4 regions of the Kitasatospora sp. NPDC058965 genome follow, and region 3 is predicted to be linked to each of the others. Evidence: riboswitches for the same ligand, from Rfam matches in the RefSeq annotation. Region 3 holds a riboswitch; each other region holds the start of a gene.
What was found. Region 3 has a riboswitch for S-adenosylmethionine ahead of ACFW1A_RS35560 (AAA family ATPase). Riboswitches for the same ligand answer to the same signal wherever they lie in the genome.
Positions count from the first base shown of each region.

Region 1: it holds a riboswitch for S-adenosylmethionine, as region 3 does, so the genes downstream of both, ACFW1A_RS17970 (aminotransferase class V-fold PLP-dependent enzyme) here and ACFW1A_RS35560 (AAA family ATPase) in region 3, are expected to answer to the same signal.
Region 2: it holds a riboswitch for S-adenosylmethionine, as region 3 does, so the genes downstream of both, ACFW1A_RS11600 (amino acid ABC transporter permease) here and ACFW1A_RS35560 (AAA family ATPase) in region 3, are expected to answer to the same signal.
Region 4: it holds a riboswitch for S-adenosylmethionine, as region 3 does, so the genes downstream of both, thrC (threonine synthase) here and ACFW1A_RS35560 (AAA family ATPase) in region 3, are expected to answer to the same signal.

Region 1 is NZ_JBHYKG010000096.1:9,817-16,876, reverse strand. Features, by position in the region: gene ACFW1A_RS17995 (Rieske 2Fe-2S domain-containing protein) at 1-585, opposite strand, end outside; gene ACFW1A_RS17990 (c-type cytochrome) at 594-1,403, opposite strand; gene ACFW1A_RS17985 (heme-copper oxidase subunit III) at 1,548-2,168, opposite strand; gene ACFW1A_RS17980 (hypothetical protein) at 2,490-2,912, shown strand; gene trpD (anthranilate phosphoribosyltransferase) at 3,082-4,155, shown strand; SAM riboswitch class IV at 4,268-4,387, shown strand; gene ACFW1A_RS17970 (aminotransferase class V-fold PLP-dependent enzyme) at 4,438-5,796, shown strand; gene ACFW1A_RS17965 (Lrp/AsnC family transcriptional regulator) at 5,816-6,097, opposite strand; gene ACFW1A_RS17960 (rhomboid family intramembrane serine protease) at 6,094-6,894, opposite strand.
Region 2 is NZ_JBHYKG010000051.1:1,525-8,584, forward strand. Features, by position in the region: gene ACFW1A_RS11595 (amino acid ABC transporter ATP-binding protein) at 1-409, opposite strand, end outside; gene ACFW1A_RS11600 (amino acid ABC transporter permease) at 406-1,479, opposite strand; SAM riboswitch class IV at 1,804-1,907, opposite strand; gene ACFW1A_RS11605 (putative leader peptide) at 2,115-2,255, shown strand; gene ACFW1A_RS11610 (LLM class flavin-dependent oxidoreductase) at 2,533-3,768, shown strand; gene ACFW1A_RS11615 (NtaA/DmoA family FMN-dependent monooxygenase) at 3,790-5,166, shown strand; gene ACFW1A_RS11620 (LLM class flavin-dependent oxidoreductase) at 5,181-6,314, shown strand; gene ACFW1A_RS11625 (sigma-70 family RNA polymerase sigma factor) at 6,349-7,060, opposite strand, start outside.
Region 3 is NZ_JBHYKG010000362.1:24-6,993, reverse strand. Features, by position in the region: partial or broken gene ACFW1A_RS35600 (carotenoid oxygenase family protein) at 1-101, opposite strand, end outside; gene ACFW1A_RS35595 (hypothetical protein) at 143-703, opposite strand; gene ACFW1A_RS35590 (PadR family transcriptional regulator) at 810-1,340, shown strand; gene ACFW1A_RS35585 (hypothetical protein) at 1,420-1,671, opposite strand; gene ACFW1A_RS35580 (anion permease) at 1,668-2,822, opposite strand; gene ACFW1A_RS35575 (DUF3050 domain-containing protein) at 2,996-3,787, opposite strand; gene ACFW1A_RS35570 (SDR family NAD(P)-dependent oxidoreductase) at 4,010-4,774, shown strand; gene ACFW1A_RS35565 (LysR substrate-binding domain-containing protein) at 4,829-5,731, shown strand; SAM riboswitch class IV at 5,871-5,982, shown strand; partial or broken gene ACFW1A_RS35560 (AAA family ATPase) at 6,240-6,970, shown strand, end outside.
Region 4 is NZ_JBHYKG010000180.1:22-7,081, reverse strand. Features, by position in the region: gene ACFW1A_RS26020 (DeoR/GlpR family DNA-binding transcription regulator) at 1-114, shown strand, start outside; gene ACFW1A_RS26015 (extracellular solute-binding protein) at 260-1,525, shown strand; gene ACFW1A_RS26010 (DUF3263 domain-containing protein) at 1,539-1,766, shown strand; gene otsB (trehalose-phosphatase) at 1,805-2,659, shown strand; gene ACFW1A_RS26000 (trehalose-6-phosphate synthase) at 2,635-4,083, opposite strand; gene ACFW1A_RS25995 (glucosyl-3-phosphoglycerate synthase) at 4,088-5,104, opposite strand; SAM riboswitch class I at 5,296-5,428, shown strand; gene thrC (threonine synthase) at 5,446-6,720, shown strand; gene ACFW1A_RS25985 (MoaD/ThiS family protein) at 6,755-7,033, shown strand.

The sequences.
Region 1 (7,060 bases), on a different contig from region 3:
CTCCTCCCAGCCGGTGTGGATCAGCTTCTTCTCCGGCAGCGGACCGAGGTCGCGCAGCAGCACCACACCGGACAGCGGCACCAGGGCCATCGAGCCGATCAGGGTGTTGCGGAGCATCTTGCGGCGGCCGAAGCCGGACTCGGCGGCGCCGGTCTTGAACTGCTCGATGACGTCCGCGCGGACCTCGTCGTCGGCCTCGATCGCGTGCCGCTCGGCGGGGTGCTCCACGTCCGACATCAGGGTGCGGGCCCAGTGGACCGCGCCCGCGCCGATGCAGAAGAGCGCCACACCCAGGGTCATGCCCAGCGCGAAGTTCATCGCGCTGATGTGGCCCAGCGGGAAGATGTAGACGATCTTGTCCGGGTCGATCGCCACGTAGGAGGCGATGAAGCCGACGGTCGCCAGCATCGACACGAGGAAGAACAGGGACACCTGGCGCTCGGCCCGCTTGGCGGCCCGCTCGTCGATGTCGGTCCGGCGCGGCTGGTGGGCCGGCAGGCCCGGGTCCGCGAACGGGTTGTCGGCGACGGCGGTCTCGCCGTGGCCGTGGGCGGCGTCGTGCGCCGGCAGCTTCTCGTCTGACATGTCGTGGCTCATGACTTCTTGGCCTTGGTGGTGTGAGCGGCGACCCAGATGGCGATGGCGATCAGGGCACCGAGACCGAAGATCCAGCCGAACAGGCCCTCGGTCACCGGACCGAGGCTGCCGAGCGAGAGACCACCGGGGTTGGGCGCCTCGTTGGCCTGGTACCGCACGAAGGCGACGATCTCCTGCTTCTGCTTCTCCGGCATGGTGCTGTCCGGGAACGCCGGCATGTTCTGCGGGCCGGTCTGCATGGCCTCGTAGATGTGCTTCGGGTCGACGTTCTCCAGCGACGGGGCGTACTTGCCCTGCGTCAGAGCACCGCCGGCGCCGGCGAAGTTGTGGCACTGCGAGCAGTTGGTGCGGAACAGCTCGCCGCCCTTGGAGATGGCGTCGGTCTCGGTCGCGGTGTACTGGTCCTTGGTCGGCGTCACCGGGCCGGGGCCGAGCGAGGCGACGAAGGCGGCCAGCTGGTCGATCTGGTCCTGGCTGTAGATGTTCTTCTTCTTCGGGACCTGCGCGCCCGGCTGCTGCGCGGGCATCCGGCCGGTGCCGACCTGGAAGTCGACCGCGGCGGAACCCACGCCGACCAGGCTCGGGCCCATGCTGCTGCCCTGGCCGTTGAGGCCGTGGCAGGAGGAGCAGCCGACGGCGAAGAGCTTCTTGCCCTCGTCGATGGCGAGCGACTGCGCGGAGCTGTCGGCCTGCGCCGTCTGAGCGGGCGCGAAGCTGTAGTACAGCCCCCCGGCGGCCACGAGGGCGAAGATTAGGACGACCAGCGCCGCCAGTGGGTGGCGCCGTCGTGCGGAGAGCTTTTTCACGGAATACCCCGGTGTCAGGATCTGGTCGGCTGGTCTGGGAGGGCCCGGTGCCGTACGGCATCGGCAGGGGGCAGGGCACGGACAAATGGACCCGTTGCCGCGTGGGCAGGCGGGTCCCGGCCGCGCGGCCAGCGACCTGATCGGTTACTTGATCAGGTAGATGGTCGCGAAGAGGCCGATCCAGACCACGTCGACGAAGTGCCAGTAGTACGACACGACGATCGCCGCGGTGGCCTGCTCGTGCGTGAACCGCTTCGCGGCGTAGGTCCGTCCCAGGACCAGCAGGAAGGCGATCAGACCGCCCGTCACGTGGAGGCCGTGGAAGCCGGTGGTCAGGTAGAACACCGTGCCGTACGGGTCGGAGGACAACGAGAGGTGGTCCTTCTTCACCAGCGAGGTGTACTCGTAGATCTGGCCGCCGATGAAGATCGCGCCCATGACGAAGGTCACCGAGAACCAGGAGCGGAGCTTCTTCACGTCACCGCGCTCGGCGGCGAACACGCCGAGCTGGCAGGTGACCGAGGAGAGCACCAGGATCGTGGTGTTCACGGAGGAGAAGGGGACGTTGAGGGCATGCGCCTTCTCGGCCCAGAAGTCTGGCCCCTTCACGGAACGCGCCGTGAAGTACATCGCGAAGAGGGCCGCGAAGAACATCAGCTCGGAACTCAGCCAGACGATGGTTCCGACGCTGGTCATGTTCGGTCGGTTGACCGATCCATGCGCGTGCCCGGTTTCTGTTGCTGTTGCTGTCGCCACGACCGACATTATGTCGGTCCCTTATTCCGTCTTCACGCCGGGGGGTCTTCCTCGGAGTGTCCGGTGCGTGCGGTATGCCCGGATGGCTGCACCCGTCCACCGGCTCACGAAGGGTCATCTCCGACGGCCCGTCAGGAGGGGATCGGGGGGCCGGGGTGACGCGCCCTCGCTCGGGAGGGTGACGGCCCGCACCGGGGCGCCAGCACGGGCAAGGGAAAGAAGGGGAGCAGATCGTGCCGCAGGCTCACCGGGACGGGTGATCGGGAGTAGCATCCGGAGGTGGTGGACGTGGTCCGGATCACATTCCTCTGACTTCTGGGAGCAGGGCCGATGACGCAGCACAGCGACGAGACGCTCACCGTCCTCGTCTACAGCGACGACCGCAACACCCGCGCGCAGGTGACGTCGGCGCTGGGCACCCGCCCGGCCGCGGACCTGCCGGAACTGACCTTCCTGGAGTGCGCGACCACGCCGGCGGTGCTGCGTGCACTGGAGAAGGGCGGGGTGGACCTGTGCGTCTTCGACGGTGAGGCGGTGCCGGCCGGCGGGCTCGGGCTGGCCCGGCAGGTGAAGGACGAGATCTACGGCTGCCCGCCGGTGCTGGTGCTGATCGGCCGTCCGCAGGACAGCTGGCTGGCCGCCTGGAGCCGGGCGGACGCGGCGATCTCGCAGCCGGTGGACCCGGTGGCGCTCGCCGAGGCGGTCGCCGCGCTGCTGCGCAGCCGGCTGGCCGGGCGGGCACTGGCGCACTGATCCGGGTCCGTCCGGCCGCCCGTCCCGCTGCGCAAGACCGGCGGTGCCGGACGGCGGAGCGCGACGTCTCAGCAGGAGAGAAGGGCCGCCGTCCCCGGGACGGCGGCCCGCTCGCGCTCGCTAGGCTGGCGGCGTCCCTATACACAGGCATACAGACGTGGAGCCGGCGATGGTGAACGTGCACCCTGCGAACGGCGGTCCGGACCCCGCGCAGGCGGTCCGCACCTGGCCGGACCTGCTGACCGCCCTGCTGAACGGCACCGACCTGGACCGGTCGCAGACCGCCTGGGCGATGGACCGGATCATGAGCGGCGAGGCCGGCCCGGTGGAGGTGGCCGGCTTCATGGTCGCGCTGCGGGCCAAGGGCGAGACGGTCGACGAGATCGCCGGCCTGGTCGAGGCGATGTACGCGCACGCCGAGCCGCTGGACATCCCCGGCCCGGCGGTGGACATCGTCGGGACCGGCGGCGACCGGGCCAAGACGGTCAACATCTCCACCATGTCGGCGATCGTGGCGGCCGCGGCCGGCGCCAAGGTGGTCAAGCACGGCAACCGGGCGGCCTCCTCGGCCAGCGGCTCCTCCGACGTGCTGGAGCGGCTCGGGGTGCGGCTGGACCTGAGCGCCCGCCGGGTGGCCGAGGTGGCCGAGGAGGCCGGCATCACCTTCTGCTTCGCGGCCAAGTTCCACCCCGCGATGCGGCACACGGCCGCGCCCCGGCGCGACCTCGGGGTGCCCACCGCCTTCAACATCCTGGGCCCGCTGACCAACCCGGCCAGGGTGACCGCGCACGCCGTGGGCTGCTTCGACACCCGGCTGGCCGGGCTGATCGCCGGGGTGCTGGCCGAGCGCGGCTCCACCGCGCTGGTCTTCCGCGGCGACGACGGGCTGGACGAGCTGACCGTCTGCACCACCTCGCGGGTCTGGCTGGTGCGGGACGGGGCGGTGACCGAGACCGTGCTCGACCCGCGCGAGCTGGGCATCGAGCCGGTCCCGATCGAGGCGCTGCGCGGCGGCGACCCCGAGTTCAACGCCCAGGTGGCGCACCGCCTGCTGGCCGGCGAGCCGGGCCCGGTGCGGGACGCGGTGGTGCTCAACTCGGCCGCCGCGCTGGTCGCGCTGGACCTGACCGGGGCCCCGCTGGTCGAGCAGCTGGCCGCCGCGATGCGCCGCACCGCCGCCGCCATCGACTCCGGCGCCGGCCGGGACGTGCTCAAGCGCTGGTCCGAGGCGACCCAGCGCTGATCCGCCGTCAGCAGCGACGGGGTCCGGCGGCCGCCGGACCCCGTCGCCGTTGCGTCCGGATGGCGGGACGGTGTTTGACCGTCGGAGAGTCGTCTGCATAGAGTCTGCACCAGGTCATGAGTGACAGCGCGACAAGCCCCAGCTTGCTGTCCGGCAACCCTCCGTCCGTGGCGGGGTGCCCTGGGTGAAGACCGGGCCAGACGGCGACGAGTCCGTGTGGCAAGCGCGGACCACCGGCATGTCGCACTCCCGGGGTCCAGACCCCAGAAGGAGTGTTCCGCCATGTCGACCTCTCTCGATCTCTGCGCCCCGCTCGCCGTGCTCGGCTCCGACGTCCAGGTGCCGCTGGTCTCCGGCGAGAAGGTCGGCTACGCGGCCCTCGACTACGCGGCCAGCGCGCCGGCCCTGCAGCGGGTCTGGGACGACGTGGCGGCGTACGCCCCTTACTACGGCAGCGTGCACCGCGGCGCCGGCTACCTCTCGCAGCTCTCCACCGACCTGTTCGAGCAGAGCCGGCGCACCGTGGCCGAGTTCCTGGACCTGCGCGAGGACGACCAGGTGGTCTTCACCCGGGCCACCACCGACTCGCTCAACCTGCTGGCCGGCGCGGTGCCGGCGGGCACCCGGGTGTTCGCCTTCGAGACCGAGCACCACGCCTCGCTGCTGCCCTGGCAGCACGCCGGCCTGGAGGTGATGTACCTGCGGGCGCCGCGGTCGCACGCCGAGGCGGTGGCCGCGCTCGACGCGGCGCTGACCGCGCACTCCTCGGGCCCGCGCCTGTTCTGCGTCACCGGCGCCTCCAACGTGACCGGCGAGCTGTGGCCGGTGGCCGAGCTGACCGAGGTGGCGCACCGGCGCGGCGCCCGGGTGGTGCTGGACGCGGCGCAGCTGGCCCCGCACCACCGGGTCTCGGTGCGCGAGCTGGACGTGGACTGGATCGCCTTCTCCGGCCACAAGCTCTACGCCCCGTTCGGCGCCGGCGTGCTGGCCGGGCGGGCGGACTGGCTGGACGCGGCCGAGCCCTACCTGGCCGGCGGCGGGGCCTCGCGGACCGTGGCCCGCGAGCCCAACGGGTCGATCGCGGTCGAGTGGCAGTCGGGCCCGGCCCGGCACGAGGCCGGCTCGCCCAACGTGATCGGCGCCTACGCGATCGCCGCCGCCTGCCGGGCGCTGACCGAGGCCGGCTTCGACCAGCTGGAGCGCCGTGAGCAGGCACTGGTCGAGCGGCTGGAGGCCGGGCTGGCCGAGATCCCCGAGGTGACCGTGCTCAACCTGTTCGGCGGCTACGCGCCCCGGGTCGGGGTGCTCTCGTTCGTGGTGCGCGGCTGGAACAGCTCGCACTTCGCGGCGGCGCTCTCGGCGGAGTACGGGATCGGCGTGCGGGACGGGCTGTTCTGCGCGCACCCGCTGGTGCGGACCCTGCTCGGCAGCCAGGACCGCCAGCCGACCCAGTGCGGCGCGCCGGAGCCCTCGCTGCCGGGCGAGCGCAGCCTGAACGCGATCCGGGTCAGCTTCGGCGCCGGCACCCCCGAGGAGCACGTGGAGCGGTTCCTGGCCGCGGTGCGCGAGCTGACCACCTCGGGCGCGCGCTGGAACTACCGCAACGAGGGCGGGCGCTGCGTGGCGGACACCCGGCGCTGAGCCGGCGTCAGCGCCGGGTTCAGCCTTCGAGGCCGATCGCGAAGGCGGTCTCCAGGTCGTGCTGGGAGTAGGTGCGGAAGGCGATCTGGGTCTCGGTGTGCGCGACCCCGGGGACCTTGTTGAGCCGGCCGGGGATCACGTCCGCCAGGTCCTCGTGCCGGCGCACCCGCACCATGGCCACCAGGTCGTAGCCGCCGGTCACCGAGTAGACCTCGCTGACCCCGTCGATCGCCGCGATCGCCTCGGCGATCTCGGGGATCCGGTCCACGCTGGTCTTGATGAGCACGATGGCGGTGATCACGGCGGCGCTCCCTGGTGTGGCGGTACCCCCGGCCGGAGCCCGGGGGACGTCCGGTCAGCGTAGCGGGCACGCACTCCGGCCGCCCACACGGCGAGGAATCCGCCGGCGAAGCCGATCACGTGGGCCGGGTAGGCCACGCCCGGCGACCCGTCGTGCGCGGACCACCACTGCACCGCGAACCAGAGGCCGAGCACCAGCCAGGCCGGGAAGCGCAGCGGCAGGAAGAACAGCAGCGGCACCAGCGCGGTGACCCGGGCCCTGGGGTAGAGCCGCAGGTAGCCGCCGAGCACCCCGGCGATCGCCCCCGAGGCGCCGACCAGCGGTCGCAGCCCGGCCGCCCCGGTCCCGGTGGTGACCGCGTAGCCGTAGGCGGCCAGTGCGCCGGCCGCCAGGTAGAAGAGGAGGAACCGGGTCCGCCCCAGCCGCTGCTCCACCCCGGGGCCGAAGACGTAGAGGAAGAGCATGTTGCCCAGCAGGTGCAGCCAGCCGCCGTGCACGAACATCGAGCTGAGCACCGAGAGCGCGGGCAGCTTGCCCGGGGTGGCCCGGACCGGGCACTGCGGCAGCGGGGCGGCGGCCCCGGCCAGCTGAGCGGCGGTCAACGGACGGCCGGTCAGCAGCTCCGCCGGCACCGCGCCCCACCGCTGCTGGTAGCGCTGGGCGGCGCAGGCCCGCTCGGCGGGGGTGCGCCCGTAACCGGGCGCCGGCCCGCTCGGTCCGGCCAGCAGGACCAGGCAGTTGACGGCGATCAGCAGGTAGCTGACCAGCGGCGCCGACCGCGCCCGGGAGAGCAGCATGGCCCGATCCATTCCGCGCCCGGGCCCTCCCGACACCGCCCGGTACGGCGTTCGAGTGAGTCCGAAAGCTGGTCAGCAGCTGTCCACAGTGCGGAAGGCGGTGGCCTGAGCTGCGGTGGCAGGCCCTAGTCTGGAGCCCTGGCCGGCGCATCGGCCCGGACCAGGG
Region 2 (7,060 bases), on a different contig from region 3:
GTCCGGTGGCCACCGGCGCGGCCGCCACGTTGTCGAGCACGGTCAGGTGCGGGAAGAGGTTGAACTGCTGGAAGACGAACCCGATCCGGCCGCGTTGGAGCAGGATCTGACGCTCGCTCAGTTCACGGAGCCGGCCGCGGTGCCGGCGGACCCCGATCAGCTCGCCGCCCAGGCTGACCTGCCCCCGCTCCGGCTTCTCCAGGTGGTTGATCACCCGGAGCAGGGTGGACTTGCCGGAGCCGGACGGGCCGATGACGACGGTCACCTGCCCGGCGGCGACCGTCAGATCGATGCCGTCGAGGACCCGGTGGGCCCCGAACCGCTTGTGCACGTCGCGGACTTCGACCGCGGCGGCGGTCTCCGCACCCGGGACCGGCGCCACCGGCTCGGCGGCGTTCAGCGTGCTCATACCGCGATCTCCTTCCGAATGCGCGCCCGCAGCGCGGCGAGGGCGAGGCGCACCTGCTGCAGCGGGGTGGGCGGGAGGGTGCGCAGCGCACCGCGCGCGTAGTGGCGCTCGACGTAGAACTGGACCACCGAGACCACGCTGGTGAGGATCACGTACCAGACGGTCGCGACCAGGAGCAGCGGCACGATGTCGCCGGGATAGGTGCTGCCCATGCTCTGGACGGAGCCGAACAGGTCGAGCAGCGAGACGTAGAAGACCAGCGAGGTGCTCTTGACCAGGCCGATCAGCTGGTTGACGTAGGACGGGACGATCGCGCGCAGCGCCTGCGGGAAGACGATCCGGGTGAACTGGTAGCGCCTCGGCAGTCCCAGGGCGGCGGCCGCCTCGTGCTGGCCCTGGTCGACGGCGAGCAGGCCGGCCCGGACCACTTCGGCGGCGTAGGCGGCTTCGTTGAGGCTGAGTCCGACGACCGCGATCACGAGGTCGGTGGCCAGCTTCGACTCCTGGACGTGCCAGAAGGCCGGCCCGAACGGCACGCCGAGGCTCAACGTGCGGTACAGCGCGCTGAAGTTGTAGAGGAACAGCAGAACCACGATCAGGGGAACGGAGCGGAACAGCCACACGTAGGCCCAACTGAGCGCGCGCAGCACCGGGTTGCGGGAGAGCCGGGCCAGCGCGAGGAGGATTCCGCCAGCCAGGCCGAGCACGGCGCTGAAGGCGGTCACTTCCAGGGTGACGGCCAGGCCGTCGGCGATGACCGGCCGGACGAACCAGTACTGGAAGCGGTCCCACTGGTAGAAGGGGTTGGTCGCCAGCCCGTGGACGAGTTGGGCGAGCAGGACCAGGGCGACGGCGCTGGTGATCCAACGGCCGGGGTGGCGCAGCGGCACCACCCGCTGCGCCGCCGGCGGACCGACCTGCGCCGCCGGCGGACCGACCTGCGCCGCGGGCGGGCCGGCTTTCGCCTTGGACTCGCTTGAGGGAAGGGGAGGTTGAGGCAGAGAGGGGTCCGCCTGGGGCGGACGGCCGGTCGCGCTCGGCGGCGCGGCGGGGGCGAGGGACTCGCTCATGCGCAGACTCCAGCGAATGCCGGTGCGGGCGCCGCACCGGCAAGGTGGGCGCGCACACGGCGGGACGGGGACCCCGCGGCCCGGTGTGCGGAAGCACACGGCGTCGCGGGAGGGTTGATGGAGGGGCACGCCGCGGCGGGCGTGCGTCAGGCAGCCGTCAGCTCGGACAGCAGGCGCTGCTGGAGGTCGTACATTGGGCACTGCTGACGCGGAGCAGGTCGACCGGCCGGTCCAGGAACGCCGCAGCGCGGCCGCGGTGCCGCTGTGCGGCCGTCCCCGGAGCTGCGTGCATCGCCGTCACCCTCGCCGTTCCCGCCCCGTGGGGCCTCGCGCTTACCGAATTCCGGTCTGGTCCTCACCCGGGGCACCCCGCCGCGCAGGAGGGTTGCCGGTCAGCAAGCCGGGGCTCGTCGCTGACGCTCATGACCGTTCTGGCGGCCAAGGTAGGTGCGGTCCGCGACGGCTGTCAACGGACGATCAGGGCGTGAGACGACGGTCACGATCACCGAGGGCTCGTCAAGTGGCCCCTGTTCACCGTTCTTTCGACGGGATTGTGCCGGACGCCGGGCCCGGGTTACGGTGCAGCAAGGTCACGAGTGTCAGCAACAGGCCCGAACGGAACGGAGGTGACGGCAGTGCGGCAGACCCGCAGGAAGCCCGCGGTCGTCACCGTCAAGGCGCGCTGCCGCGTCACCACGACGTCCGCGCGGCTCCACATCGACCTGCAGCGCGTGACCACCGCGCTCTGTCCGGCGCTCAAGCACGCCGTCGCCTGACCCGGGTCGCCGCACCGCGCCCTCCGTCCGGCGCCCGCCTCCCCCAGTCCTTCCGCTCGCGCGCCGGCTGCCCCTGCACCCATCGGTCCGGTGCCCCTCGCTCCCGCGTCACCGGGCGACGGCACCGGCTTGCCCGGCGCCGTAGCCCAAAGCCGTAGCCCGGCGCCGACCGCCGCGTCCACGCACCGCGTTCGCCGACCGAGTCCACCTGCCGCGGGCCGCACGCGCCCGTGCCGCGCACCCGTCCCTCCCCTGCCCCAGGAAGTGGTCCCTTCCCATGCCCCAGTCCCCTGCACCACTGCATCTGGCCGTCGCGCTGGAGGGCGCCGGCTGGCACCCCGCGGCCTGGCGCGAGCCCGGTGCCCGCCCGGCCGACCTGCTCACCGCCCGCTACTGGGCCGACCTGGTGGCCGAGGCCGAGCGCGGCCTGCTGGACCTGGTGACCTTCGAGGACTCCCTCTCCCTGCAGTCCGCCGACCCGTTCGAGCCGGACGAGCGGACCGACCAGGTGCGCGGCCGGCTCGACGCCGTGCTGATCGCCGCCCGGATCGCGCCGCTGACCCGCCACATCGGCCTGGTGCCGACCGCGGTGGTCACCCACACCGAGCCGTTCCACCTCTCCAAGGCCGTCGCCACGCTCGACTACGTCAGCGGCGGGCGGGCAGGCCTGCGGGTGAAGGTGTCCGGGCGGACCGACGAGGCCGCGCACTTCGGCCGGCGTGCGGCGCCGCCGCGCCTGCGGGTCGAGGACTTCGACTCCCCGGCGGGGCTGGCGGTCCTCCGGGAGCTGTTCGGCGAGGCGGAGGACTACGTCGAGGTGCTGCGCCGGCTCTGGGACAGTTGGGAGGACGACGCCGAGATCCGCGACGTGGCCACCGGCCGCTTCGTCGACCGCGCCAAGCTCCACTACATCGACTTCGAGGGCAGCCGGTTCAGCGTGCGCGGGCCGTCCATCACCCCGCGCCCGCCGCAGGGCCAGCCGGTCGTGGCCGCCCTCGCGCACCGCGGCGAGCCCTACCGGCTCGCCGGGCGGTCGTCCGACCTGGCGTTCACCACGCCGCGCGACGCCGAGGACGCCCGGTCGATCGTCGCCACCGTCCGGGAGGCGCAGGCGGCCGCGGGCCGCACGGCCGACACCGTGCACGTCTTCGCCGACCTGGTGGTCCACCTCGACTCCGCCCCGGGCGCCGCCGCCGACCGCGCGGCCCGCCTGGACGCCCGGGCCGGCGCGGCGTACACCAGCGACGCCCTGATCTTCACCGGCACGCCCGCCGAACTCGCCGACCTGCTCGGCGCGTGGCAGCAGGCCGGGCTCACCGGCTTCCGCCTGCGCCCCGCGGCCCTGCCGTACGACCTGGAGCAGATCACCCGTCACCTGGTGCCGGAGCTCCAGCGCCGCGGGCTCTTCCGCACCGCCTACGAGGCGGCCACCCTGCGCGGACTGCTCGGCCTGCCGCGCCCCGCCAACCGCTACGCCGCCGTCGCCCCCGGCGCCGCCGGCACCCACGCCTGAGCCGGAGGGACCGCACCCGTCATGAGCAAGCCCGTCAAGCAGATCCACCTCGCCGCCCACTTCCCCGGCGTGAACAACACCACCGTGTGGAGCGACCCGGCGGCCGGCAGCCAGATCGACTTCAGCTCCTTCGTCCACCTCGCGCGGACCGCCGAGCGCGCCAAGTTCGACTTCCTCTTCCTCGCCGAGGGGCTGCGCCTGCGCGAGCAGAACGGCGAGATCTACGACCTGGACGTGGTCGGGCGTCCCGACACCTTCACCGTGCTGGCGGCGCTGGCCGCCGTCACGGACCGGCTCGGCCTGGCCGGGACGGTCAACACCACCTTCAACGAACCCTACGAGGTGGCACGGCAGTTCGCCTCGCTCGACCACCTGTCGGCGGGCCGCGCGGCGTGGAACGTGGTCACCTCCTGGGACGCCTTCACCGGCGAGAACTTCCGCCGCGGCGGCTTCCTCGCGCAGGAGGACCGCTACGAACGGGCCCGGCAGTTCCTCGCGGCCGCCGGGGTGCTGTTCGACTCCTGGCGCGGCGACGAGATCGTGGCGGACCGGGAGAACGGCGTCTTCCTCCGGGAGCCGAACCCGGGCCGGTTCGACCACCGCGTCAGCCAGTTCGACATCTCCGGCCGGTTCAACGTCCCGCGCAGTCCGCAGGGCCGCCCGGTCGTCTTCCAGGCGGGCGACTCGGAGGAGGGGCGCGAGTTCGCGGCCTCGGCGGCCGACGCCATCTTCACCCGGCACGGCACCCCGGAGGCCGGCCGGGCCTTCTACGCCGACGTCAAGGCCCGGCTGGCCCGCCACGGCCGCAGCCGGGACGAGTTGAAGATCCTGCCCGGCGTCACCTTCGTGCTCGGCGACACCGACGCCGAGGCCCGGGAGAAGGCGGCCCTGATCCGTCGTCAGCAGGTCAGCGGCCAGACGGCGATCCGGCTGCTGGAGCAGCTGTGGAACCGCGACCTCGGCGGGTACGACCCCGACGGACCGCTCCCGGAGGTCGACCCGCTCGTCGGCGAGCACACGGTGGCGCAGGGCCGGGCCTCGGTACGGATGCACCGCGACCCGCTGGCCACCGCCGCCGAGTGGCGTGCGCTGGCGGAGGCCAAGAACCTCTCGATCCGCGAGCTCGTCATCGAGGTGACGGGGCGTCAGACCTTCATCGGCACCCCGGCCGCGGTCGCCGAGGCGCTGAACGAGTCGGTGCAGACCGACGCCGCCGACGGATTCATCCTGGTGCCCCACCTGACCCCGGGCGGCCTGGACGAGTTCGCGGACACCGTCGTCCCGCTGCTCCAGGAGCGCGGGGTGTTCCGCACCGAGTACGCGGGCGAGACCCTGCGCGACCACCTCGGGCTCGGCGCGCCGCGCCCGACCGTGCCCGCCGGCCCCGCCGCGCCCTGACGAAGGACCCCGCCATGGCCAACACCCCGCTCACCGTCCTCGACCTGGTCCCGATCTCCTCCGGCTCGGACGCGGCCCGGGCCCTGCGCAACAGCATCGACCTCGCCCAGCACGCGGAGGACCTCGGCTACGCGCGCTACTGGTTCGCCGAGCACCACCTCAACCCCGGCGTCGCCGGCACCTCCCCCGCCGTCGTGCTGGCCCTCACCGCCGCGGCGACCTCGACCATCCGGCTCGGCGCCGGCGCGGTACAGCTCGGCCACCGCACCGCCCTGGCCACCGTCGAGGAGTTCGGGCTGCTCGACGCGCTGCACCCCGGCCGGTTCGACCTCGGTCTCGGCCGTTCGGGCGGCGGACCCGCCCCGACCGGAGCCCGCCGGCCCGCCCTGGTCGGCGCGGTGCCCGTCACCGACGGCCGCACCCCGGGCGGTCTGGTGATCCCGGCCCGGTTCTCCTACGAACACCTGCTGAGCCACCCGCGCTTCGCCCTGCACCGGCAGCTGCTCCAGCAGCCGGGCGCCCGGCCCCAGCCCTACGACGAGCAGATCGCCGACATCCTGGCCCTGCTCGCGGGCACCTACACCACCGCGGACGGCACCGCGGCGCACGTGGTGCCCGGCGAGGGCGCCGACCTCCAGGTCTGGATCCTGGGCAGCAGTGCCGGGATCAGCGCCGAGGTGGCCGGCGCCCACGGCCTGCGGTTCGCCGCGAACTACCACGTCAGCCCGGCCACCGTACTGGAGGCGGCGCAGGCGTACCGGGCCGCCTTCCGGCCGTCCGCCGCCCTCGACCGCCCGCACGTCAGCGTCTCCGCCGACGTGGTGGTCGCCGAGGACGAGGCCACCGCCCGGGACCTGGCCACCGGCTACGGCCTCTGGGTGCGCAGCATCCGCAGCGGCGACGGCGCCATCCCCTTCCCCACCCCCGCCGAAGCCCGCGCGCACGCCTGGACCGAGGCGGACCGAGCCCTGGTGGCGGATCGCACCGAGACCCAGTTCGTCGGCTCGCCGCGCCAGGTCGCCGACCGGTTGGAGGTCCTCCGCGACGCCACCGGCGCGGACGAGCTGATCGTCACCACCGTCACCCACCAGCACGAGGACCGGGTGCGCTCCTACGAGTTGCTGGCCGAGGAGTGGAGCAGGCGGTGACCGGGCGGGGCGGCCGGCAGCTGCGGGCGACCGGTCAGGCCCACTCCTCGGGCAGCCCGAACCGCCGCACGTGCTCCGCGCCCAGGAACGAGGTGAGGCCCTCGACGAGCCCGCCGCGCAGGGTCAGCACCGTGATCGACCACGCCGTGTGCGGGGCCGTGCGGTGCGGGCCCACGTAGCAGGCGACCGCGGGCTGGCCGTTCGCCGAGGTCCGGCGCAGGCGCCAGCTGGGACAGCGGGTCAGCGGCACCTGGACCGCGAAGTCCATCACGGCGTCGCGGCCCCGGTACCACTGGGCCAGCGGGGGCATCGACCAGGTGACGTCCGCGGTGAGCAGGGCGACCAGGGCGTCGGCGTCGCCGCGTTCCAGGGCGGTGGCGAAGGCGGTGACGGTCTCGCGGACCCGCGCGTCGCCGAGCCTGCGCAGGGCCTGCTGCTGCGAACCGGCCGGGACGCGCTCCGCGAGCAGCCGACGGGCGCGGGCCAGCGCGGAGTTCACCGCGGTGGTCGAGGTGTCCATCATCGCGGCGATCTCGGCGGCGGAGAATCCGAGCACGTCGAAGAGGAGCAGCGCGGCCCGCTGGTTGCCCGGCAGGTGCTGCACGGCGGCGACGAAGGCGAGTTCGACGGCCTCGCGCTGCTCGTACCGCGCGGCCGGACCGGCCGGGCCGGCGGGCAGGCCCGCGTCGGGGTACGGGCCGAGCCAGGCGACCTCGGTGAGCGGGGTGGCGTCGACCACGGCGTGG
Region 3 (6,970 bases):
AGCGCCGGCGGCAGGGCGCCGGTCACCGGCAGGTCGGTGACGGTGAGTTCGTCCGGAACGGGGGCGTAGGCGCCCAGCAGGTGGGGGGCGGTGGTGGTCATGGCTCGGTCTCCGCGGCAGGTGGGTGGGGTGGCGGCTCGGGTCAGCGGGCGGCGGCCGCGGCCAGTCGGGCCCGGGCGGCCTTCGGGTAGCGCTGGGAGAAGACGGCGGGCACGACGAAGCCGGCGACCTGGCAGGCGACGGACGCGGCGGTGCCGGCCCTGGTGGCGTCGCAGGCGGCCAGGGCGGCCGCGGTCAGGGTGAAGGAGAGTGCCCAGGCCGCGGTGATGACGGTGTTGATGCGCAGGAACGCCCGGGTGTGCCAGACGGCCTCGGGCACCGAGCGGCGGGCGATGCCGAGGGTGAACGGCCGCCGGACGGCCAGCGTGCCCCAGGCGGTGACGGCGAGCCAGGCGATGGCCAGGCAGCCGGCGTAGTCGCGCACCGGCGAGTGGGGGGCGGCGAACGCGAGGGCCGTCAGGGCCGCGAAGTAGCCGATGGTGCTGAACTCCAGGATCAGCGCGTCGGCCGCGACCCCGGACCGGCGGTCGTGGACCAGCAGCGGCACGGCGGTGACCAGCCCGGCCAGGGCGCCCCACTGCCACCCGGCGGTCGACACGGCGGCGAAGGCGATCCACGGGACGAAGCCGCGCAGGTAGTTCATGGCAGGTACTCCTCGCTGGGGCCCGGACTCTGACGTTCCAAAGCTGATAGGTCGAAAGTAGAAGGTCCGGCTCGACATGTCAATTGTGGAAGGTAGGATGGGGAGCATGAGCCTCCGCTATGCCGTCCTCGGCCTCCTGGTCGGCCAGCCCGCCAGCGGCTACGACCTGATGAAGGTGTTCAACACCTCGCTGGCCAACGTCTGGCCCGCCACCCAGAGCCAGGTGTACGGCGAACTCGCCCGCCTCGCCGACGCCGGCCTGATCGACGTCGCCGCCGAGGGCCCGCGCGGCCGCAAGGAGTACACCCTCACCGAGTCCGGCCTGACCGAGCTGCGCCGCTGGATGGTGGAGGAGCAGCCCGAGGCGCAGCGCAACAGCCTCCTGCTGCGGGTGTTCTTCCTGGGGGCGCTGACCCCGGACCAGGCCACCGACTACCTCGGTTTCCTCGCCGCACGCGCGGCCGGCCAGCAGGAGCGGCTGCGCCAGTTGCGGGAGTCCCTGGACTGGACCGAGGAGGGCATGCTGACCGCCAACGGCCGCCTGGTGATGGAGTACGGCCGGCGCCTGTTCGCGATGCAGGAGGAGTGGGCGCAGTGGGCCATCGCCCAACTCGCCGCCGCCGAGGGCGGGGCCTGACGGTTCCCGGCATCCGACGGTTGACCAGCACCGCCGTGGTGCAGGAGGAGCCAGTGGGAGGCCGGTGCGCCGGCGGCGGTCAGCTGTGCTTGACGATGACCGAGATGCCCCAGCCCACCGCTGCCAGCACCACGGCGAAGCAGAGCACGGCGACGGTCCGGCCGAGCGGGCCCGCGGTCCGCGGGGCGGCGGCCGCGCCGTCGGCGCCCGTGCGGGGCGGGGGGCTGAGGGCGCGCAGGCCGAGGGCGAACAGGGCCGGCAGGCCCGCGCCGGTCAGGGTGCCGACGACCACGATCCGCCACAGCGCGCTGAGGTTGACCCAGGAGTTCACGGCGTCACCCCGTCCTGCTCGGGGGCCGGGATGACGCTGCCGGTCCAGGCGGCGTTGACGTTCTCCGGTGTCACGGCCGGGTGGCGCGAGGCGGCGTAGAAGGAGCCCGAGGCCACCAGCAGGACGACGAAGATCACCACGACCCCGGCCGTCCCGCCGATGCCGTGCGCGACCCAGTAGGCGAGCGCCCCCACGATCCCGGCCGACGGCAGCGTGAACAGCCAGGCGGCAACCATCCGGCCGGCGATCTGCCAGCGGACCTCGGCGCCCTTCTTCCCCACCCCCGAGCCCAGGATCGACCCGGTCGCCACCTGGGTGGTGGAGAGCGAGTAGCCGAAGTCGGTGGAGCTGAGGATCACCGCGGCCGAGGCCGACTCGCTGGCCATCCCCTGCGGCGACTCGATCTCGACCAGGCCCTTGCCCAGCGCCCTGATGACCCGCCAGCCGCCGATGTAGGTGCCGAGCGCGATCGCCATCGCGCAGGAGGTGATCACCCAGGTCGGGGACTTCGCCCCGGCGTGCAGGGTGCCGTTGGCGATCAGTGCCAGGGTGATGACGCCCATCGTCTTCTGGGCGTCGTTGGTCCCGTGGGCGAGCGACACCATGGACGCCGACCCGATCTGGCCGAGCCGGAACCCGTGGTCCCTCGGGCGTTGGGCGATGTCGCGGGTGAGCAGGTAGACCAGGTAGGTGCCGAGCGCCGAGACCGCACCCGCGACGAACGGGGACAGTGCGGCGGGCACGATCACCTTGGCCACCAGCCCCTGCCACTTCACGGCCGAGGCGCCGGCCGCCGCCATGGTGGCCCCGACCACGCCGCCGATCAGCGCGTGCGAGGAACTGGAGGGGATGCCCAGGTACCAGGTGGCCAGGTTCCACAGGATGCTGCCGACCAGGCCCGCCATCACCACCGTCAGGGTGACGGCCCCGCTGTTCACCAGGCCGCTGGCGATGGTCGCCGCGACCGCGGTGGACAGGAACGCCCCCGCCAGATTGAGCACTGCGGAGAGTCCCACCGCGATGCGGGGGCGCAGTGCGCCGGTGACGATCGAGGTCGCCATCGCATTGCCCGTGTCGTGGAAGCCATTGGTGAAGTCGAACCCCAGCGCGGTGATGATGACGAGTGCCAGGACCGCGTCGTTTCCGGTCACGTGCACGAACTTAACCAGCGGACCCGGTCGCCCGGAGCGCGCGACACCCGGGGACCGCGGATCGCCGTGACCGTCATCCGATCGGCCCAGCGGCGGGCGCCGGCGCCGCGGGGGACGGACGCCTGACGGGCGGTCGGGAACGCCGACCGCCCGTCGGGCGGAGTGCGTGCGTGTCAGGCGGTGAAGCCGGCGAGGATGCCGTCCCAGAGGGCGACCCGGGCGGACAGGGCGCGGTGGACCGTGGCGGCGCACTCGGTCCACCGCTCGCGGTCGTCCCCGCACAGGTCGATCAGCATCTGCATGGCCATCGGGGTGTGCTGCTCGCCGTCCACCTCGATGTGGCGCGCGAGGTAGTCCTTGAAGACCGTCAGCCGCCCGTCCGCGTCCTCGATCCGGACCACCTGCTCGAACATCTCCGGGATCAGGTCCTCGCGGCCGAAGGCGAACGCGGCGGCCTGGCAGTGCACGGGGGAGGAGTCGATCACGTCCCAGGTGACGGCCATGAAGTCGGCCGCCGGGGCCGGGATCCCGGCCGCCTTCGCCGCCTGCGCGACACCGCTGCCGGTGCCGAGCAGCTGCAGGAACTGCTCCATCGGCGCGGTGTCGGCCCCGGCGCGCCGCATGCCGTCCAGGTACAGCTCGAAGTGGCTGATGTAGCCCTCGCCGAGCTCGTCGCTCTCCTCGACCAGCACGATCTCGTTGATCAGCCGCCGGCTCGCCGTCGGACCGCTCGGCACCCACGGCAGGTCCACGCAGGTCAACTGCCGCTGCAGGCACTTGAGCAGCGACATGAAGTCCCAGACCGCGAAGACGTGGCTCTGCTGGAACGTCCGCACCCGCTCCAGGGAGTTCAGTTCCCGGTAGACCGGATGGGCGACCACCTCCCGGCGCACGGGCTCGATCGCCTCGCGCAGCGCCGTCAGGCCCGGGTGCGAGCGGTCCCAGTGGTAGCGGTCGGATGTCATGGTGACTCCAATGTCGTAGAAGGGCCCCCGTGCTGACGCATCGTCGGAGGCACCCGCACGTGTCCGACGGCGGGCCACAGACTACGGGAACGGGGGCCGGGAATCCGGGGATTCGGACGATCCACCTCCGGTCGTGCGCCACGCTGCGGCGATACCGGAACGGTCGCCGTGATGCCCACTCGGTCCTGGCCGGTGCGGTGCGGGGCGTGGTGGGCTGGCGGCATGAGCGAAACGGCGGGCCCGGCCGGTGCGGTGGCACTGGTGACCGGGGCGAACAAGGGAATCGGGTACCAGGTGGCCCGGCAGCTGGGCGAGCGCGGGATGACGGTGGTGGTGGGGGCCCGCGACCCCGGGCGCGGGCGCGGCGCGGCCGAGGAGTTGGCGGCCGCCGGGGTCGACGCGCACCCGGTGGTGCTGGACGTCACCGACCCCGGGACGGTGCGGCGGGCGGCCGGGTGGGTCGAGGACCGGTTCGGGCGGCTGGACGTGCTGGTCAACAACGCGGGCGCGGCCGAGGACCCGGGGCACCGGCCCAGCGCCGCCGACCTCGACGTGGTCCGCGCGGTGTTCGAGGCCAACGTCTTCGGCGTGCTGACCGTCACCAACGCGCTGCTCCCGCTGCTGCACCGGAGCGCGGCCCCGCGGATCGTCAACGTCTCCAGCGGCATGGCGTCGCTGGCCGTCCAGAGCGCACCGGACAGCTACCTCGCGCCGGTGCCGGCGGTCGCCGCCTACCCGGCCTCCAAGTCCGCGCTCAACGCGCTGACGGTCCAGTACGCCAAGGAACTGCGCGGCGCCGGGTTCCTGGTCAACGCGGTGTCACCCGGACCGTGCGACACCGACCTGACCAAGGAGTTGCAGCGGGCCGGCTTCGCGATGAGCCGCACCGCGGCGCAGGGCGCGGCGGTCGTGGTCGGGCTGGCCACGCTGGGCCCGGACGGCCCGACCGGCGGATTCTTCGACGAGGCCGGCCCCGTGCCCTGGTAGCGCCGGCACCCCGCGGGTGACGGCCGGTCGGCCCGGGCGGCTATCGTGCCGCGCATGGACCTACGCCGCCTGCGGTACTTCGTGGCCGTCGCCGAGGAACTGCACTTCGGCCGTGCGGCGGCCCGGCTGCACATGTCGCAGCCGCCGCTGAGCCGGCGGATCCGCGAGCTGGAGGACTCGCTGGGCACCCGCCTGTTCGAGCGCTCGACCCAGGGCGTCCGGCTGACCGAGGCCGGGACGGTGCTGCTCGCCGAGGCGCGGGAGCTGCTGGCGGCGGCGGAGCGGGCGAGCGAACGGGTCCGGCAGACGGGCGGGCGGCGCACCCTCGTGGTGGGGTCGGTGGCCGGCGCCGGGCGCGGGCTCGGCCCGCGCACCGCCGAGGCGTTCCGGCGCAGCCACCCGGACACGCCGGTGCGGCTGCGGGAGACCGGGATCAACGACCCGACCGCGGGCCTGCGGGCCGGCACCGTCGACCTCGCGCTGACCCGGCTGCCCTTCGACACCGAGGGGCTGGCCGTCCGTCAGCTGGCGAGCGAGCCGGTGGTCGCGGCGGTCCCGGCCGGCGACCCGCTGGCCGGCCGCGAGCGGGTCACGGTGGCCGAGCTCGCGGACCGGCCGTGGATGCGGCTGTCGACCGACACCGACCCGGCCTGGCGGCGCTACTGGCTGGGCCGGGCCGGCCGGGCCGCCGAGGACCCGGACGGGCCCGGGGCCGAGGAGGACGCACCGGACCCGGCCGACGGCCCCGTGGTCCGGTCGGTCGCCGAGTGCCTGCACGCCGTGGTCTGGCAGGGCGCGGTCGGCCTGCTGCCCGCCGGCGCGGCCCGGCACCACCGCGTCGAGGGCGTCGCCTTCGTCCCGCTGACCGGCTACCCGCCCAGCCGGGTGGTGCTCGCCTGGCCGGCCGAGCGCGCGGATCCGGCCGTCGCCGCCTTCGTGGCGGCGGCCGCGGCCTGACCGGGCCCGAGGTCGGCCCGGCGGGGAGGGCGTCGCGCCGGGCAGGCCCGCCGGCTGACGGTCCGCCGGGCGCGCGTCGGCTGACGGTCCGCCAGGCAGGTCGTTGACGGGGCGAACTGGCGGTTCGTACGATGGCGGTGGCGAAGAGTGTCAGCCGCAGGCCCCGGCCGGCTGACCGGCAACCCCCACACTGCGGTGGGGTGCCCCGGGGATAAGCCGGGCGGCGTGGTGGCACGTCGCAAGCGCAGGTGGCGCCCGGTCGGGCGGGGGACGGAGAAGGTCGTGGTGCACGAGGTGGGTCGGCTGCGGGCGTTGGACCTGCGGCTGGTCGCCAGGCTCGACATCGACCTGCTGCGGCGCGCCAGTTCGCTCTGTCGCTGAGGTCCGAGGCCCGCCAGCGCCGGTACGGCGCGGGCCAAGCTCCCCTCCGGCCCCTCGCCCGCGCCCGTGCGCTCCGGCAGGGGGCCGACGTCGGCCCACCCCTCAGCGCCCCGCCCCAGGAGTACGGATGTCCATCGCCCCCGTGCGCGCCCCGCACGCCGTTCACAGACCGCTGCCCACCGGGCGGGAGGCCGCCCACCACCGGCTCTGCCAGGCCCTGGACGCCGCCGAGGCGGGCTCCGGCACCGTGCTCGCGCTGCACGGGTCGGTGGGCAGCGGGCGCAGCGACCTGCTGCTGCGCTTCACCGACCTGGCCGCCGAGCGCGGCGCCACCGTGCTGCTGGCCACCGGGTCGCCGCTGGAGCGCGAGTTCCCGCTCGGGCTGGCCCGCCAGCTGCTGCAGAGCGCCGCGCTCGACCCGGAGCAGGCCGCGGCGGCCGAACTCCTGCTGGCCCGCGGGATCGCCGAGAGCAGCCGCGGCAGCGGACCCGGCCGGCTCGGACAGCCCACCCTGGAGGGCCTGTTCGCGCTGGTCCGGGGTCTGGCCGAGGCCGGGCCGGTGCTGGTCGCGGTCGACGACCGGCAGGACGCCGACCCCGAGTCGCTCGAATTCCTGCTCTACCTGGTCCGCCGCACCCGCGGCATCGGCGTGCTCACCGTGCTCAGCTCGCGCGAGACCATGACACCGCCGAACCCGTTCTTCGAGGTCGAGCTGGCCCGCCAGCCGCACCACCGCCAGCTGCGGCTGGACGTGCTCTCCACCGCCGTGGTGGCCGAACTGCTCCGGGAGCGGTTCGGCGCGGCGGCCGCGGCCCGGTCGGCGGTGGCGGCGCACGCGCTGACCGGCGGCAACGCCCT
Region 4 (7,060 bases), on a different contig from region 3:
TTCGCCCGGATCTGCCCGCTGGACGGCATCGACGTGCTGGTCACCGACGAGGCGGTGGACGAGGAGCTGGCGGCGGCCGTCGCCGACGCCGGGGTCCGGGTCCTGACGGTCTGACAGCCGATCGAGACCGGCGTTGCGCCCCGCGCAACGCCGGCGGGCAACTCGGTAACGTTCGGTGACTCTGGTGTAGACCACAGCGGCGCGGTTTGGAAACCTTCTGGCCACCTTCCCCACCCTCGCCCGAAGGCGGTCAGCTCCCTTGAAGTCCCGGCTCAGTGCTGCCCTGGCGAGCAGCGTGCTGCTGCTCTCCGGCTGCGGCGTCCTCGGTATCGGCGGCGACGACCAGGTCACCCTCAAGCTGGTGGCCGCCGACTACGGGGACAACCCCGGCAACAGCTCCCAGCACTACTGGGACGACCTGGCACAGAAGTTCCAGGCCACCCACCCGAAGATCAAGGTCTCGGTCCAGGTGATCAACTGGACCGACATCGACGGCGCGGTCGCCACCATGATCAAGGCCGGCCACTCGCCGGACCTGGTGCAGACCGGCGGCTACGCCGACCAGGTCGCGGCCGGCCGGCTCTACCCGGCCCGCGACGTGCTCTCGATGGACACCGAGGCCAACCTGCTGGACGCCTTCAACCGGGCCGGCCAGGTGCTCGGCACCCAGTACGGCATCCCATTCGTCTCCTCCTCGCGGACCTTCTTCTACAACAAGGCGATCTTCGCCAAGGCCGGCATCAGCAAGCCGCCGGCCAGCTGGGCCGACCTCAAGGCGGACGCCGCGCTGATCAAGGCCAAGGTGCCCGGGGTGATCCCGTACGCGCTGCCGCTCGGGCCCGAGGAGGCCCAGGCCGAGTCGATGATGTGGACCATGAGCGGCGGCGGCGGACTGACCGACGACGCCGGCGTCTACACCCTGGACAGCCAGCAGAACGAGGACACCTTCAACTGGCTCAAGGCCAACCTGGTCGACCCCCGCCTGACCTACCCCGACCCGGGCACGGTGGGCCGGGCCACCGCCTTCGACGACTTCGCCAAGGGCAAGGTGGCGATGCTCAACGGCCACCCGGCGCTGGTGCAGAAGGCGCAGAACGGCCACATCGACTACGGCACCGCGCCGATCCCGCGCAAGGACCCGCAGGCCAAGGACCGCACCCTGGGCGTGGCCGACTGGATGATGGCGCTGCGCGCCAACAACCACCGCAGCCAGATCCGGGACTTCCTCAACTTCGTCTACAGCAAGGAGAACACCCTCGCCTTCGACGAGGAGTACAACCTGCTCCCGGTCACCCAGGACACCCTGGACGAGATGACCAACAGCGGCAAGCACCCCGACCTCAAGCCCTTCCTGGACGCGCTGCCGAACGCCAACTTCTACCCGCTCGGCGACCCCGCCTGGGACACGGTCAGCGGCCGGGTGAAGACCGACATCGGCAAGGCGGTCAAGGGCGACCCCGGCCCGGTGCTGAGCGCGCTGCAGCAGTTCGCCGAGGAGGAGTCCAAGCGGCAGCGGGTGCAGTAGGCACAATGGCCGGGTGACGGAACTGACCGAACGGGAGCAGGCGGTGCTGGCCCTGGAGGCCCGGACCTGGCGCACCCAGGGCGCCAAGGAGCAGGCGGTCCGCGAGCAGCTGGGCGTCTCGGCGACCCGCTACTACCAGCTGCTCAACGCCCTGCTGGACCGGCCCGAGGCGCTCGCCGCGCAGCCGGTGCTGGTCAACCGGCTGCGCCGGATCCGCGAGGCGCGCCGGGCCGAACGCTGAGGGTTAGCCCGGCGGCCGCCCCGGGTAGGTTGGCGGCCATGGGCATCGCGCTGGAACCGACCACCCCCGCCGGCCGGGCGGGCCTGGCCGCACTGCTGGCCGATCCGGCCGGCGCCGTGCTCGCCTTCGACTTCGACGGCACCCTGGCCCCCATCGTCGCCGACCCCGAGCAGGCCCGCGCGCACCCCGGCGCGGCCCCGGCGCTGGCCCGGCTGGCCCCGCTGACCCGCGCGCTCGCCGTGGTCACCGGCCGCCCGGCGCTCGGCGCGGTGCGGCTCGGCGGCTTCGACCGGCACCCCGGCCTGGGCGGCCTGGTGGTGCTGGGCCACTACGGCGCCGAGCACTGGGACGGCGCCACCGGCAAGCTCACCGCCCCGCCGCCGCCCCCCGGGGTGGCCGCGGTCCGGGCCGAACTCCCGGGCCTGCTGGCCGGGCTGGCGGCGCCCGCGGGCACCGCGATCGAGGACAAGGAGCGCTCGCTGGCGGTGCACACCCGGCGCACCGCGGAGCCGGACGCGGCGCTGGCGCGGCTGCGCGGACCGCTGGCCGAGCTGGCCGCCCGGCACGGCCTGGTGGTCGAACCGGGCCGGATGGTGCTGGAGCTGCGCCCGCCCGGCGTGGACAAGGGCGCGGCGCTGACCGGCCTGCTCGCCGAGCGGGGCGCCCGCGCGGTGCTCTACGCCGGCGACGACCTGGGCGACCTGGCCGCCTTCGCGGCCGTGGAGCGGCTGCGCGGCGAGGGCCTGCCCGCGCTGCTGGTGGCCAGCGGCCCGGTCACCGGCGAGCCGCCGGTGCGCGAGGTGGCCGAGCGGGCCGACCTGGTGGTGCCCGGGCCGGCCGGGGTGGTCGAGCTGCTGGAGGCGCTGGCTCAGGAGTTCAGCGCGGCCAGCTGATCCAGGAACCACTGCTGCGGCGAGAGCGCGGTGGCCGCGGCGGCCAGCCGCTTGGTCCGCTCGGTCCGCTCGGCCGGGGGCATCGACAGCGCCCGGTGCAGCGCCTCGGCGGTGCCCAGCACGTCGTACGGGTTGATGCCGATCGCGTCCTCGGCCAGCTCCGCCCAGGCGCCCGCCTCGTGGGACAGCACCAGCGCGCAGCCCGCCTCGGAGACCACCGGGACCTCCTTGGCCACCAGGTTCATGCCGTCCCGGATCGGGTTGACCAGCGCCACGTCGGCCAGCCGGTAGGCGGCCAGCGAGCGGGCGAAGTCGTCCTCGACCTGGAGTATCAGCGGCTGCCAGTCGGCGGTGGCGAACTCGGCGTTGATCTCCTCGCTGATCCGGCGCACCGCCGCGGTGTACTCGCGGTACTCCGCCAGGTCCTGCCGGGACGGGTAGGCGAAGGCGACGTGCACCACCTCGCCGCGCCACTGCGGCCGGCTGCGCAGCAGGTGCCGGTAGGCGAGCAGGCCGCGGACGATGTTCTTGCTCAGTTCGGTGCGGTCCACCCGGACGACGGTGCGCCGCGGCCCGACCGCGGCCCGCAGCGCCGCCAACCGCTCGTCCACGTCCGCCCGGTGCGCCCGCTCGCGCAGGAACTCGCCGTCCGCGCCCAGGCTGTGCACGCCGAGCCGGGTGCGGCGGCCGTCGAAGGCGACCGTCAGCGCGTCGCGGTCCACCTCGGCGCCCAGCACGTCGGCGCAGCAGTCGGCGAAGGCCAGCGCCCAGCGGCGGGTGTGGAAACCGGCCCGGTCGGCACCCAGCACGCCGGTGAGCACCGCGCGGGCCTGCTCGTCGGGCAGCAGCCGGAAGTAGTCCACCGGGGCCCACGGGATGTGCAGGAAGTAGCTGATCCGCAGATCCGGCCGGAGCTCGCGCAGCAGCGCCGGGACCAGGGTCAGGTGGTAGTCCTGCACCAGCACCGCGGCGCCCGGCGCGGCCTCGGCGGCCAGCGCCTCGGCGAAGGCCCGGTTGTAGGCGGTGAAGCCCTGCCAGCGCTGCGCGGCCGCGGCGTCGAAGGCCGGGTCGGTCGGGGTGTTGTAGAGCATGTGGTGCAGGAACCACAGGGTGGAGTTGGCCACCCCGTTGTAGGCCTGGTCGAAGACCTCGGGGTCGATGTCCAGCATCCGCACGGCCTGCCCGCCGACGTCGAAGCCGCCGCGGTCCAGCCGGCCCTGGGGCGAGCGCCGGACGGCCTCGCGGTCGGCGTCGCCGAGTGCGGCGCAGACCCAGACCGCGTGCGGGTCGTCGATCGCGGAGAGCCCCGAGACCAGCCCGCCGCCCCCGCGGCGCAGGGTCAGCGCACCGTCCGGGCCGCTGCTGAACGAGACCGGCCCCCGGTTGGAGGCCACCAGGACGCGCGCGGTCGTGAGATCGGCCATGCTCTCAACCTTGCCGGGGATCTCCGGCGGCAAACCCGGCGCGAGAAGTCGAGTACTCCGGCAGGTCGATCATCGGGGGCCGCTCGGTGGCCGCCACCGCGTGGCTGCGGGGCCGGAAACCGCCGGTTCCCGGGTCCCGGTCGAACTGGGTGAGCACCGGGCGGGCCAGGTCGTCGGCGGCCTTGAGGCGGTGGGTCCGGTCCAGCCGTTCCAGCGCGGTGCGGTAGATGGTGGCGGCCATCCGGCCCAGTGCCTGGCTGTCCTGGTGCCGGTGGTGGCGCACCCCCACGTCGACCTGGGCCAGCGCGTCCAGCCCGACCAGCTCCAGCGCGTCCACCAGCAGGCCCAGCTCCACCCCGTAGCCGGTGGGGAAGTGCAGCCGCTCCAGCAGCGAGCGGCGGGCCGCGTACTCGCCGCCCAGGGGCTGCACGAAGCCGGCCAGCAGCGGCCAGTGCAGGTTGAGCAGCGGCCGGGCCACCAGCTCGGTCACCCGGCCGCCGCCGGCCGCCACCACCGCGCCGCCGGCCTCCAGCGGCCGGTCGTACATCGCCTTGACCAGCTGCAGCCCGGGATCGGTGAGCAGCGGGCCGACGATCCCGGAGACGAAGGCCGGGTCGAACTCGCGCAGGTCGGCGTCGATGAAGCAGACGATCGCGCCGCCGGTCACCAGCAGCGAGCGCCACAGCACCTCGCCCTTGCCGGGCACCGGTGCCAGCCGCGGCAGGATCGCGTCCCGGTGCACCACCCGGGCGCCGGCCGCGGCCGCCACCTCGGCGGTCCGGTCCACCGAGCCGGAGTCGACCACCACCAGCTCGTCCACCAGCGGCAGCCGCTCCATCAGCTCGCGCCGGATCACCTCGACGATGCCGCCCACCGTGGACTCCTCGTCCAGCGCCGGCAGCACCACGCTGACCGTGCCGGCCGCGCCCGCCGCGCGCTTGGCGGCCAGCAACTGCTCGGCGGGCCGGTCGGCCGCGGTCCAGGACCGCCGGCGCAGCCAGTCGGAGGCCTCCGGCAGCAGCGCGTCCTCCTGGGGGCGCCCCCGGCCGAGGGCTGGGGGAAGCTCGGCAGGCAAAGTCTCACTCCTCGTATGGCTCGTCTCGCACCTCGGACGGTCGGGCTCAGTCGCCCGCCCTTCCGTTACAGTCTTCGTACTGCGTTCCGACCTTCGCACAGCGGGGTCGGCCAGAGCGCAGGACCACAACTTCACAGAGCTCATCCAGAGGGACTGAGGGAACGGCCCGTTGACGTCCCGGCAACCTTCCTGGCCGGCCTGTAGCAGGCCCCGGCGGGACAGGTGCCAATTCCGTCCTGTGGCGCGCCCGCGTCACGGGGAAGATGAGGAGAGAGGCCTCCGCCATCATGGCTACCGCTACCCCTGTCGAGCCGTCCGTCGACCTCGGCCCCGCCGCCCGGCTGTCCTGTCGTGAGTGCGGCACCAAGTTCCCGCTCGGTCCGAACTTCGCCTGCCTCGAGTGCTTCGGTCCGCTGGAGATCTCCTACGACTACAGCGGCTACGACCCCGAGGAGCTGCGCAAGCGGATCGAGGCCGGTCCCGCCTCGATCTGGCGCTACGCGCCGCTGCTGCCGGTGCCGGCCGACGTGGCCACCAAGCCCAACCTGAACCCCGGCTGGACCCCGCTGGTCAAGGCCGACAACCTGGGCCGTGAGCTCGGCTTCACCGCCCAGCTGCACATCAAGGACGACTCGGGCAACCCGACCCACTCGTTCAAGGACCGCGTGGTGGCCTGCGCCATCGAGGCGGCCCGGGTGTTCGGCTTCACCACGCTGTCCTGCTCGTCGACCGGCAACCTGGCCGGCGCGGTGGGCGCGGCCGCGGCCCGCGCGGGCTTCCGCTCCTGCGTCTTCATCCCGCACGACCTGGAGCAGGCGAAGGTCGTGATGGCCGGGGTCTACGGCGGCGAGCTGGTCGGCATCGAGGGCAACTACGACGACGTGAACCGGTTCTGCTCGGAGCTGATCGGCGACCCGAGCGGCGAGGGCTGGGGCTTCGTCAACGTCAACCTGCGGCCGTACTACGGCGAGGGCTCCAAGACGCTGGCCTTCGAGATCTGCGAACAGCTCGGCTGGCGGCTGCCGGAGCAGATCGTCATCCCGATCGCCTCGGGCTCCCAGCTCACCAAGATCGACAAGGGTCTGCAGGAGCTGATCAAGCTCGGCCTGGTCGAGGACCGCCCGTACAGGGTCTTCGGTGCCCAGGCGGCCGGCTGCTCGCCGGTCTCCACCGCGTTCAAGGCCGGCCACGACGTGATCCGCCCGGTCAAGCCGGACACCATCGCCAAGTCGCTGGCGATCGGCAACCCGGCCGACGGCCCGTACGTGCTGGACATCGCCCGGCGCACCGGCGGCGCGGTGGAGGACGTCACCGACGCCGAGGTGGTGGCCGCGATCAAGCTGCTGGCCCGCACCGAGGGCATCTTCGCCGAGACGGCCGGCGGCGTGACCGTCGGCGTGCTCAAGAAGTTGGTCGAGAACGGTGTGCTGGACCCGTCGAAGGAGACCGTGGCGATCAACACCGGTGACGGTCTGAAGACCCTCGACGCGGTGGCCGACGCCGGCTTCAGCGCGACCATCCGGCCCACCCTGGACTCGTTCCGCGCCGCCGGCCTCGGCTGAGCCCAGCACCGCCCCCACCCGAAGGAGGACCCGCATGACCGCCACCGTCCGCATCCCGACCATCCTGCGCCCGTACACCGACGGCGCGGCCGAGGTGAGCGCCGAGGGCGCCACCCTGGCCGAGGTGGTGGCCGACCTGGAGCAGAACTACACCGGCATCAGCGCCCGGATCCTGGACGACACCGGCAAGCTGCGCCGCTTCGTCAACGTCTACGTGGACGACGACGACGTGCGCTTCGCCGAGGGCCTGGCCACCGAGCTCAAGGACGGGGCCAAGATCTCGATCATCCCGGCCGTGGCCGGCGGCTGCTGACGCCCCTTCGGCCCCCGCGGGGCGCCG